One region of the Arthrobacter sp. UYCo732 genome, then DNA from elsewhere that is predicted to be linked to it. Evidence: riboswitches for the same ligand, from Rfam matches in the RefSeq annotation. Region 1 holds a riboswitch; each other region holds the start of a gene.
The links. Region 1 has a riboswitch for thiamine pyrophosphate ahead of thiM (hydroxyethylthiazole kinase). Riboswitches for the same ligand answer to the same signal wherever they lie in the genome.
Positions count from the first base shown of each region.

Region 1 (3,245 bases):
CTGCGGGCAGGGTTTTCGGCGGCACAGATGGCTGAGACCACGGCGATGCCGGCCGCTCCGGCGCGCCTCAATGCACTGACATCGGCCGGGGTTATGCCGCCGATTGCGACGCAGGGCAGCAGCGTAGCGGCAGCGATAGCGGCGAACCCCTCGATGCCCAAGGGCGCCGGATGGTCCGGCTTGGTCGACGTCGGACGGATCACGCCCACGCCCAGATAGTCCACCGTCCCTGAAGGCAGGGCGTGCAGCTGCGCGAGATGTTCGGCCGTGTTGGCGCTCAGCCCGATCAACGCGTCCTGGCCAACAATTGCCCGGACCTGGGGTGCCGGAAGATCGCTTTGACCGATATGGACGCCGTGGACAGCCGCACCGCCCGCCCGGGCGGCGAGAAAAACATCCACCCGGTCATCCACCAACACCGTGGCCCGGTCACCGACGGCATCCGCGGTACGCATCACCAGATCGTAGAACCGGGCGGCGCTGGCCGTTTTTTCCCGGATCTGTACCATTCGCACGCCTCCGGCAACGGCGGCGCTGACCGACTCCACCACTCCGCGTTCCCCGCACAACTTATCATCAGTGATCAGATAAATCCCCGGGGTGAAGCCAGCCCTGCCGGCGCCCGTCATGAGATAGCCACTCTGGACCGGATTATTTCGGCATCCACAGACTCCAGCGCATCCAGGAACGCGACCGCGAAACTGCCCGGGCCGCGGGCGCCGTCAGCGGCGATTTCGGCAGCGACGGTATACACCGCGGTGGCTGCAGCCGTCGCTGCCAGACGGTCGCCATCCACAGCCAAAAAAGCTGCGGTGACCGCACCCAGTGCACAGCCACCCCCGGTGACCAGGGTCAGATAAGGGTGGCCGTTACCGATCCGGATCACATCGATGCCATCAGTAATCAGATCAACGGCCCCGGAAACGGCCACGACGGAACCGTGAACACTGGCCAGGCGGCCGGCCGCTGCCAGCGCACTTTCGGGACTATCGACGGCATCAACACCACGGCCACCTGCCCCCAACCCAGCCAGTGCGATAACCTCTGAAGCGTTGCCCCGGATAGCGGTCGGGGCGTAAGAGAGCAGTTCACTGGCAAGGGCAGTACGCACCGGCAGGACACCGACCGCGACCGGGTCAAGAACCCAGGGAGTGCCTGCCTCCTGAGCGGCCGAGGCGGCTTCGACCATGGCGACCCGTTGCTCCGCGTGGGGAGTACCCACGTTGATCAGAACTCCGGAAGCTATCCGGGCAAACTGGCCGGCCTCGGTGGGGACATCAGCCATGGCTGGCGCCGCCCCGACGGCTAGAAGCACATTCGCGGTGAAGTTTGTCACAACCGCGTTGGTCAGACACTGCACCAATGGCCCTGTCTCCCGCAACCGGGCGAGCATCGTGCAGATATGGTCAGGTGTCAGGCGAACAGTCATCCGCAACATCCCTTCGCTAGTACGAACTAGATCAGGTTCAACGGGTCTTATCTCAGCCCTGTTGCCCAGGGCACCCCGTGTCACTCTAGAAAGCCTACTACCACACAGGCACAGGCGCGCACCAACCGGAGAACCGGGGGTTGCCGGGGAGGAACTGGAATCCCGGGCAGAAGGTGCCGTCGTCGATGAAGACGCGGACGAGCTGCTGCATCACGGGTTCGGGGTCTTCCATGAGCTCGGAGAGCCGGCGCCGTACCTGCCCGAGGGTTGGCAGCGTGTATTCTGGCCGAATCCCTGCCCACGTCTGATCGTTGAAGGGTTGGTCGTTCAATTTTCGGTTGTCTCGTCGCCGTCGCTGATGCTTTCGAGGAGCCAGTGCGGGGAGAGCGGGTTCCGGCGCAACGTGAAGGTCCGGAGGGCGGAGCCGGAAGTTCCCTGGCGGACCTGGACCCGCCAGTATTCGATGCTGACCAGGTCGCCGCTGTCGACGGCGGCTGTGCGGCGGGTGTCCCACCATGCGTCCCGTCCGTACCAATGCTGGGAGTCGGTGTCGGGGTCGACCAGCCAGATCTGGCCGTGGTTGCGGATGGCGAGGGGTTTGCCTGCCGGGTCGGTCCCGACCTGCAGGTCGTGGGTCTGGGGCCATACCCGGAACACGTTCGTGGCCTCTCCCCTGCATGGAACGCTCGCTTGACGAAAGATCGTTATCTGCGTTTCAAATGATGGTTTGACGGGGGAGTTAGCATGTCGATTAGCGCACGAACGGCGGGACGGAGGCGTCGTTGAATGGCTCGAACCAGTCCTGGACATTCATCGGTGCAAGGCCCAGTTGCATGTTCAGCGCGATATCGCCTTCGAAGCCGTCCATTGGGTTCTGGTACAGCATTTCACTGTCCGTGTCTTCGAGCATGTGTTGTTCAAGCAGGCCCCGCCAGCCGTCTGCTAGATCCAGGTCGTATAGATCCTGGCTGACTTCGACTTAGTCGACAAGGCAACGCTGCGCCAACTCCTGGGCGACGCATGACGGGCGTGTCCAGCCGCGGATCAGCGCCACGGTCATGTCCGCAGCAATAACCAAAACTGTTGGGCGAAGCGTGCGTCATATCTCTCCGCGTGTCTGGGTGGCAGTCCGGACAGGACGAAAGTATTGGCGATGTCCCGTCGATCGATCCGCTCACGGATCCGTAAGCCGGAAAGATCCTCGAAAAGCTGGTCTATCAGGACCACGGAAGCCTCCCACATGGCCCCGGCCAGAAGCTTAGCCTGGAGCAGGCTTCTGTCGCGCCGCTCCGGAATGATTGAATCCATCCAGTCGAGGTCATCAGGGTCCAGGTGGCTCCGCTGGTCCTCAGTCATATCCTCAAGGCGCGGTTCGAAACCTAACTGCTCCAAGCTCAGGGCCGGTCAGCCCCTCGCCGACGTGCAGCGCGTGCTCGAGACAGTTCTCTTCAGGAGTCATGGCCCGATGCTACCGCTGGACACCGCGCCTTGCTTAGCGTGAGGTGCCGGCATAGGGTGGACGAAGTTTCACCACTTTCACCAGTTTCACCTACTTTCACCCGGGAGATGCCGTGCAAAACCCCTTCAAGCCAACGGCCGGAGCCACGCCTCCAGTACTGGTCGGACGGGCAGGGCTGTTGGACGAGTTCGAGTACGGCCTGCAGCAAGGTTCCGGCGCGCCAGGGCTTTTGACTATCATCACGGGCTCCAGGGGCATCGGCAAGACGGTCATGTTGAGCGCGGCCGAAGAGATCGCCCGGGCACACGGGTGGGCCGTCATCTCCCGGACAGCCACGCCTGGATTCCTTGCCGGGAT
Region 1 covers NZ_JBEPPJ010000020.1:1,619-4,863, reverse strand. Annotated here, with positions in the region: gene thiE (thiamine phosphate synthase) at 1-629, opposite strand, end outside; gene thiM (hydroxyethylthiazole kinase) at 626-1,429, opposite strand; TPP riboswitch at 1,421-1,517, opposite strand; gene ABIB45_RS18675 (hypothetical protein) at 1,527-1,760, opposite strand; gene ABIB45_RS18670 (hypothetical protein) at 1,757-2,086, opposite strand; gene ABIB45_RS18665 (hypothetical protein) at 2,181-2,339, opposite strand; gene ABIB45_RS18660 (hypothetical protein) at 2,486-2,785, opposite strand; gene ABIB45_RS18655 (DUF8462 domain-containing protein) at 3,001-3,245, shown strand, end outside.

Region 2 (3,245 bases), on a different contig from region 1:
AAGGTGCTTCCGAAGAGGAACTCACGCATGACATCAACCGGCTGCGGGCGCAGTGGGAGGGCATCGAAAGCCAGTCCACGTCCACCAAGATCCTGGCCCCGGAACTTCTCTACGGCGAACCAGATCTCACCATCAAGGTGGTCCGTGACGTCTTCAACGAGGACTTCTCCAAGCTGATCGTCTCCGGTGAGGAAGCCTGGGACACCATCGAGGCCTACGTCACATACGTTGCCCCGGATCTGGTGGGCCGCCTGGAAAAGTGGACCAAGGATCAGGACATCTTCGCCGCGTGGCGGATCGACGAACAGATCCACAAGGCGCTGGAACGCAAGGTCTTCCTGCCCTCCGGCGGCTCGCTGGTCATCGACCGCACCGAAGCCATGACCGTAGTGGACGTCAACACCGGAAAATTCACGGGCAGCGGCGGCAACCTCGAGGAAACTGTCACCAAGAACAACCTCGAAGCGGCCGAAGAAGTGGTCCGGCAGCTCCGGCTTCGCGACATCGGCGGCATCATCGTCATCGACTTCATCGACATGGTCCTTGAGTCCAACCGCGATCTGGTGCTCCGCCGTATGGTGGAATGCCTTGGCCGTGACCGCACCAAGCACCAGGTGGCCGAAGTGACCTCCCTCGGTTTGGTCCAGATGACGCGCAAGCGCATGGGTACCGGGCTCCTGGAAGTCTTCGGCGAGCAGTGCGAAACGTGCGCCGGCCGCGGAATCGTCACCCACGACGACCCCGTGGAGCACCGCCGCGCCAACACCGTCGCCGCGGAGCACCATGTGCAGCGTGTGGACAGCCGACCCGACACCCAGCGGATCGACAGCCAGCGTAGCGACGCCCAGCGCCCGGACGCCCAGCAGGGCGGCCGGACGGACAGGAAGCGCCGCCGCGGCCGCGGCGGCCAACCCCTCGAGATGGCCCCGGCAGCTCCGGTGCAGATCCACACGGTCCACCCGGATCCCAGCGACGCCGAGCGCCACGCCAAGGCGGAGGCCACCAGGGCAGCCCTTGCCAACATTGCAGCCGCCGCCCATGCCGCGCACCTGCACGACGACGAAGTGGCCCACGCCTCAGCAGCCGGGGGTAATGCTTCCGGCGCGGCGGCCCCGGCTCATGCACCGGTAGAACGGTCCGAGACCGACAACGCCGGCCGCCCGGCCGCTGTGCTGACTTTCGGCGGCGAGCAGGTGGTGCTGCCCTTCGTGGAGCACCACGAGGATCAGCCGCAGGCCCCGGCCCTGACACTGGACAGGCTCACGGAGGCCTTCGCCAAGCTTGGCGTGCCGGCACCTGTTGCAGAAGCCATGCCGACGGAGAGCGCTCAGGCCGCGGGCGAGCAGACCCAGAGCCAGCCGGCGGCACGCCAGCCGGCCGCGGCTCCTGTCCGTCAGGCTCCTGCCGCGGTGGAGAAGGACTACTCCGACCACACCGAGCAGACCCGTACCCGCCGCCCGCGGCGCAACCGCAGTGCCAGCCGTGCCCAGGGCGCAGCTAACGCCACCACGGTGGAGCACCACGAAGCGGTGCCGGTTGAGTCCGCAGGCCATACCCATGCCGCTAAGGCTCCGGAGCTCACCCAGGCTCCTGCCGCTGCCAAACCGGCAGACACCAGCGCACCCATCATCCTGGGCGTAGGGGTTCCTGCTTCGGAACTCTGACCTTTCGCAAGGACATCGGCCAGATTGCCCGGACACTTCACTCATCGGTGGAGTGCCCGGGCATTCCGCGTTTGTGGGGTTCATCTAAAACGGTGTCTTATGGGAAACGCTAGTGTTGGGTACTGACACGGGGTGCCGCGCAGAGAGCCGGCTGAGATCCAGACCCGTTGAACCTGTCCGGTTAGCACCGGCGAAGGAATGTCCCCTATGGCTTCAACCCACGTTCTACCTTCCGTATCTGCCGCCACTCCCGAAACGGCGGCAGCATCCGAAACGCCGCCTGCCCTTGCCACGGTGCATCCGGCACGTGGGCCTTCCAATGCGGTGGACGTGCTGCGGCATACTCCGCGGGTGCTGTCCATTGCCGGATCGGATCCGTCCGGTGGCGCGGGCATCCAGGCCGACCTCAAGAGCATTGCCGCCCTGGGCGGTTACGGCATGGCAGCCATCACCGCGTTGACCGTGCAGAACACCCGCGGCGTCCAAGGGGTCCATGTGCCGCCCGCTGGCTTCCTGGCCCAGCAGCTTGATGCCGTCAGCGATGACATTGCCATCGACGCCGTCAAAATCGGCATGCTGGGCAGTGTGGAGGTGATTGACGTGGTCCGCAGCTGGCTGGAGAAGGTGCGCCCCGCCGTCGTGGTTCTGGATCCGGTGATGGTGGCCACGAGTGGGGACCGACTGCTGAAGGAATCGGCGGAGGCTGCCCTGCTGGACCTGCTGCCGCTCGCGGACCTGATCACGCCCAACCTCGCGGAGCTCGCCATCCTGGTGGGGGAGCCGCAGGTGCGGAACTGGCCGGACGCGCTGGAGCAGGGGAAGCGGCTGGCCGCGGCCACGGGCGCCACCATCCTGGTCAAGGGAGGCCATCTCGACGGCGATGCGTGCCCGGATGCCCTGATTAACGCACGCGGACTGCTCACCCGGCCGGTAGTGGAAGTGACTGGAGACAGGATCCCCACCCGCAACAGCCACGGCACCGGCTGCTCACTGTCCTCGGCCATGGCTACGGCGCAGGCCCGGCTGGGTGACTGGGAAGCCTCGCTGCGGCAGGTGAAGCCGTGGCTCCGCGGTGCTCTGCAGGCTTCCGGTCAGCTGGAGGTAGGCGAAGGCAACGGCCCCATCCACCACTTCCACCACCTGGAGCAGGCTCCCGCCCCCGGGGAATTCGCTGCCGCGCTTCGCCGGGCGGCGGCCCCGGACCTGGCAGTCATTTACGGGCTGGAATTCATCCGGGCGCTGGCTGCCGGCACGCTGGCGGAAGAGCAGTTCGCCTACTACCTCGCCCAGGACGCTATCTACCTTAACGGCTACTCACGTGTGCTTGCCCGCGCCAGTGCGCTGGCGCCGACGGAAGCCGCGCAGCTGTTCTGGGCCCGGTCAGCCCAGCAGTGCCTCGAGGTCGAATCGGAACTGCACCGCAACTGGCTCAGTACGCGCACGGTAGAACCCGTCCTTGGCCCGGTCACCAAGTCGTATGTGGACCACCTGTTGGCAACCTCAGCCGCCGGCAGCTACGGAGTGCTGGTTGCAGCTCTCCTGCCTTGCTTCTGGCTGTACGCCGAGGTGGGAGAAACGCTC
Region 2 covers NZ_JBEPPJ010000001.1:447,717-450,961, forward strand. Annotated here, with positions in the region: gene ABIB45_RS02090 (Rne/Rng family ribonuclease) at 1-1,664, shown strand, start outside; TPP riboswitch at 1,783-1,880, shown strand; gene ABIB45_RS02095 (bifunctional hydroxymethylpyrimidine kinase/phosphomethylpyrimidine kinase) at 1,863-3,245, shown strand, end outside.
Region 2: another riboswitch for thiamine pyrophosphate. It lies ahead of ABIB45_RS02095 (bifunctional hydroxymethylpyrimidine kinase/phosphomethylpyrimidine kinase); the one in region 1 lies ahead of thiM (hydroxyethylthiazole kinase).

Region 3 (3,245 bases), on a different contig from region 1:
TGAAGCGCGCCTGATCAAAATCATGGGGACCACGGAAGAACTTGAAATCGTCCGGCAGGAGGCCGCAGCATGATGCAGACCGTCCTGGCCGTCACGGCAGTCATTCTTTCGCTGGCAGCGGCCGGCGCCATCATCCGGATTGCCCGCGGCCCTTCGCTGCTGGACCGGGTGCTGGCCTCAGACGTCCTGCTCGCCATCCTCGGCGCCGCGCTGTGCATCGACATGGCCGTCAACAAGCACCTGAACAACCTGATGCTGCTGGTGGCGCTTTCCGTTGTCGGCTTCATCGGCTCGGTGACTGTTGCCCGTTTCGTGGCCGACCGGCGGGAGCAAACCCATGAGTCCTGAAGCGAGCGTGGTGGATAACGTCATCGATGCCGTGACGGCGGTGTTCCTGGTGGTGGGCGCCCTGATGTCCCTCGCCGCCGCCATCGGCCTGCTGCGCTTCCCCGACCTGCTGAGCCGGATGCACGCGGCCACCAAGCCGCAGGTGCTCGGGCTCTTCCTGCTGCTGGCGGCCATCGGCCTGCAGATGCGGACGTGGTGGGTGTGGCCGGTGCTGCTGGTGGCGTGGATCTTCCAGCTGCTGACCGTGCCGGTGTCCGCGCACATGGTGGGCCGATCCGGCTACCGCACCAAACACCTGCACCGAGAACTGCTCAGCTCTGATGACCTCGACGCCGTGGTGCAGAAGGCGGCGCAGTCCTCCCGTGAGCAGTCAGCACGTGAAGAAGCGTCCGGCGGCGGCTGAGAGTTTTTGTCCAGATAATTTGGCTTCAGGACTGCCCAGGGGCCATTAGCTGGACAAAACTCGCTAGACGACGTCCTGGCTCTTAGCGAACCTGGTGATGGCCCGCTGCGTGCCGCGGTTGGCGAGCACCTGGATGATGGTGCTGACCGAGGCTGAAATAAGCGCGAACGTCAGCGCCGAGCGCAGGCTCGTGGGGGTGTCTTCGTCCTTGCCGGTGGGGACCTTGCGGCCGGTGGACTTTTCCCACACGGTGTTGACTAGCTTGGTACCGACAAACCCGGCGCCGAGGCTGATTGCGGTGCCGAGCAGCTTGATGAGCAGGTTCATTCGTTGAACTCCTTATGGGCTATCGGGGATTGTCATTAGCCTAACGTCATCGGACCGGGGGCCGGCACTTGAGCCGCCCGGCTCTTGCCCAGGCCCACCAGCATTGAGGGCATTTCAGCAGCAGCCCCAGGTGGAGGGATTCGTCCTTCGTGAAATGCGGGAACTGCAGCTCGCTGACCTCGGCGTCGGTCCTTGCTATCAGCGCTTCGAGCGAGCACTGCGGCTGGCTGTCGCTGGAGTCGGGATCGAATACGGTCACATGTGGGAAGTCGGCAGCCGTGGCCCACAATCTACCGCGCCTGCGGTGTAAACTGGATCACGCCCATCAGGGCAGATTTATTTACGACAGGGGAGCGCCGCCGTCGGGCACTGCAGCAATGCAACCGATGGATAGGCGCTGAGAGTGCGGACAGCCGCAGACCCTCGAACCTGATCCGGTTAGTACCGGCGCAAGGGAGTCGAGCTTCTCAGAGTGTCCGGATCCGGGCGGCGCAGTCCGTGCCGAAACCGCGAACTCTCCCCTCCTGTACCTCAGGAGGCAGAAATGACAACAGTAGGCATGAAGAAAGCCAGCTATAGCTGGCGGGTTGTGGACATCGTGGTGGCAGCTTTGATCGCCATCGCCGGCGGTGTCATTTTCTGGGCCTGGTCCCAGGGTGCGGCGCTGGTGTCCGCGCCGATGAACGCCACGTACCCGCCCCTCACCGGCCTGATCGCCGGCGGCTGGATGATTCCGGCCGTCCTGGGCATGCTCATCGTCCGCAAACCGGGCGCAGCGCTCTTCTGCGAGGCCGTTGCCGCCACCGGTGAGCTCATGATGGGTTCCCAGTACGGCACCACCGTGCTGATCTCCGGCATCCTCCAGGGCCTCGGCGCGGAGCTCGTTTTCGCCGCGTTCGGCTACAAGAAGTTCAACCTGCCGGCAGCCGTGCTCGCCGGTGCCGGTGCCGGCCTGTTCTGCGGCCTGAACGATTCCTTCCTCCCGTGGGGCTGGAACATCGCCTATGAAGCCGGCGACAAGGCCACCTACATTCTGTTCTGCGCGATCTCGGGTGCCGTCATTGCCGGCGCCGTGTCCTGGATTGCCACCCGCGGCCTGGCCAAAACCGGGGTGCTGGGCTCCTTCGCTTCCCGGAAGGCCGGTTCGGAGCCCGTTTTCCACTGATGGCCGTTTCCGACGCCGGTGCTTCCGGAGTGCGCCCGGCCGCGGTATCCGCCCGTGGCTGGGGCTGGCGGCACGCCGGCCGCATGGCGCCGGCCGTCCGCGGGCTCGATCTGGACATCGCGCCGGGCGAGCGGGTGCTGCTGCTGGGCCCTTCCGGTGCGGGCAAATCAACGCTGCTGCACGCCCTCGCCGGAGTGCTCGGGGATGAAGGGGACGATGCCGACGAGACCGGTTCGCTGCTAATCGACGGCGCGGTGCCGCGCAGCCAGCGCGGCCGCGCCGGGCTCATGCAGCAGGACCCGGAAACGCAGGTGGTCCTCTCGAGGCTGGGTGACGACGTCGCCTTTGGTGCCGAAAACCTGGCCGTTCCCCGGGACGAGATCTGGAAGAGGGTCCATGAGGCGCTCTATGACGTGGGGCTGCGCAGGGCCGGACGCCCGCAGGGCGGAGCTGGCGGTGCCGGCGGCTTCGGCGGCGGACTCCCGCTGGACCGCCCGACGTCGGCTCTGTCCGGCGGCCAGAAGCAGCGGCTGGCCCTGGCCGGCATCCTCGCGATGCGGCCGGGGCTGATCCTGCTGGACGAACCGACAGCCAACCTCGATCCCGCCGGTGTCCTGGAAGTCCGCGACGCCGTGGGCCGCTGCCTCGACAAAACCGGCGCCACCCTGGTGGTGGTGGAACACCGGGTGTCCGTCTGGAAGGACCTGGTGGGCCGGATTGTGGTGCTGCAGCCGGGCTCGGGCGTGCTGCTGGATGGCCCGCCGGACCGGGTGCTCGCCGAGGCGCGGGACATGCTGATCGGGGCCGGTGTCTGGGTGCCGGGCCATGTTCCGGCCACCCGCCCCCGTGCGCGTGCTTCGGCTGACGGCGGCCAGCTGCTGCTGGCGGCCGAGGACGTTGCCGTGTCGCGCGAGCGGCCCCGGCGCCGCGGCTTCCGCACCATTCCGCCGGTGCCGGTGCAAGCGGGGATCACCGCCCAGGTCCGCGCCGGCCAGGCACTCA
Region 3 covers NZ_JBEPPJ010000005.1:135,679-138,923, reverse strand. Annotated here, with positions in the region: gene ABIB45_RS10185 (Na+/H+ antiporter subunit E) at 1-73, shown strand, start outside; gene ABIB45_RS10180 (MrpF/PhaF family protein) at 70-348, shown strand; gene mnhG (monovalent cation/H(+) antiporter subunit G) at 338-751, shown strand; gene ABIB45_RS10170 (DUF4235 domain-containing protein) at 815-1,078, opposite strand; TPP riboswitch at 1,416-1,552, shown strand; gene ABIB45_RS10165 (ECF transporter S component) at 1,623-2,243, shown strand; gene ABIB45_RS10160 (ABC transporter ATP-binding protein) at 2,243-3,245, shown strand, end outside.
Region 3: another riboswitch for thiamine pyrophosphate. It lies ahead of ABIB45_RS10165 (ECF transporter S component); the one in region 1 lies ahead of thiM (hydroxyethylthiazole kinase).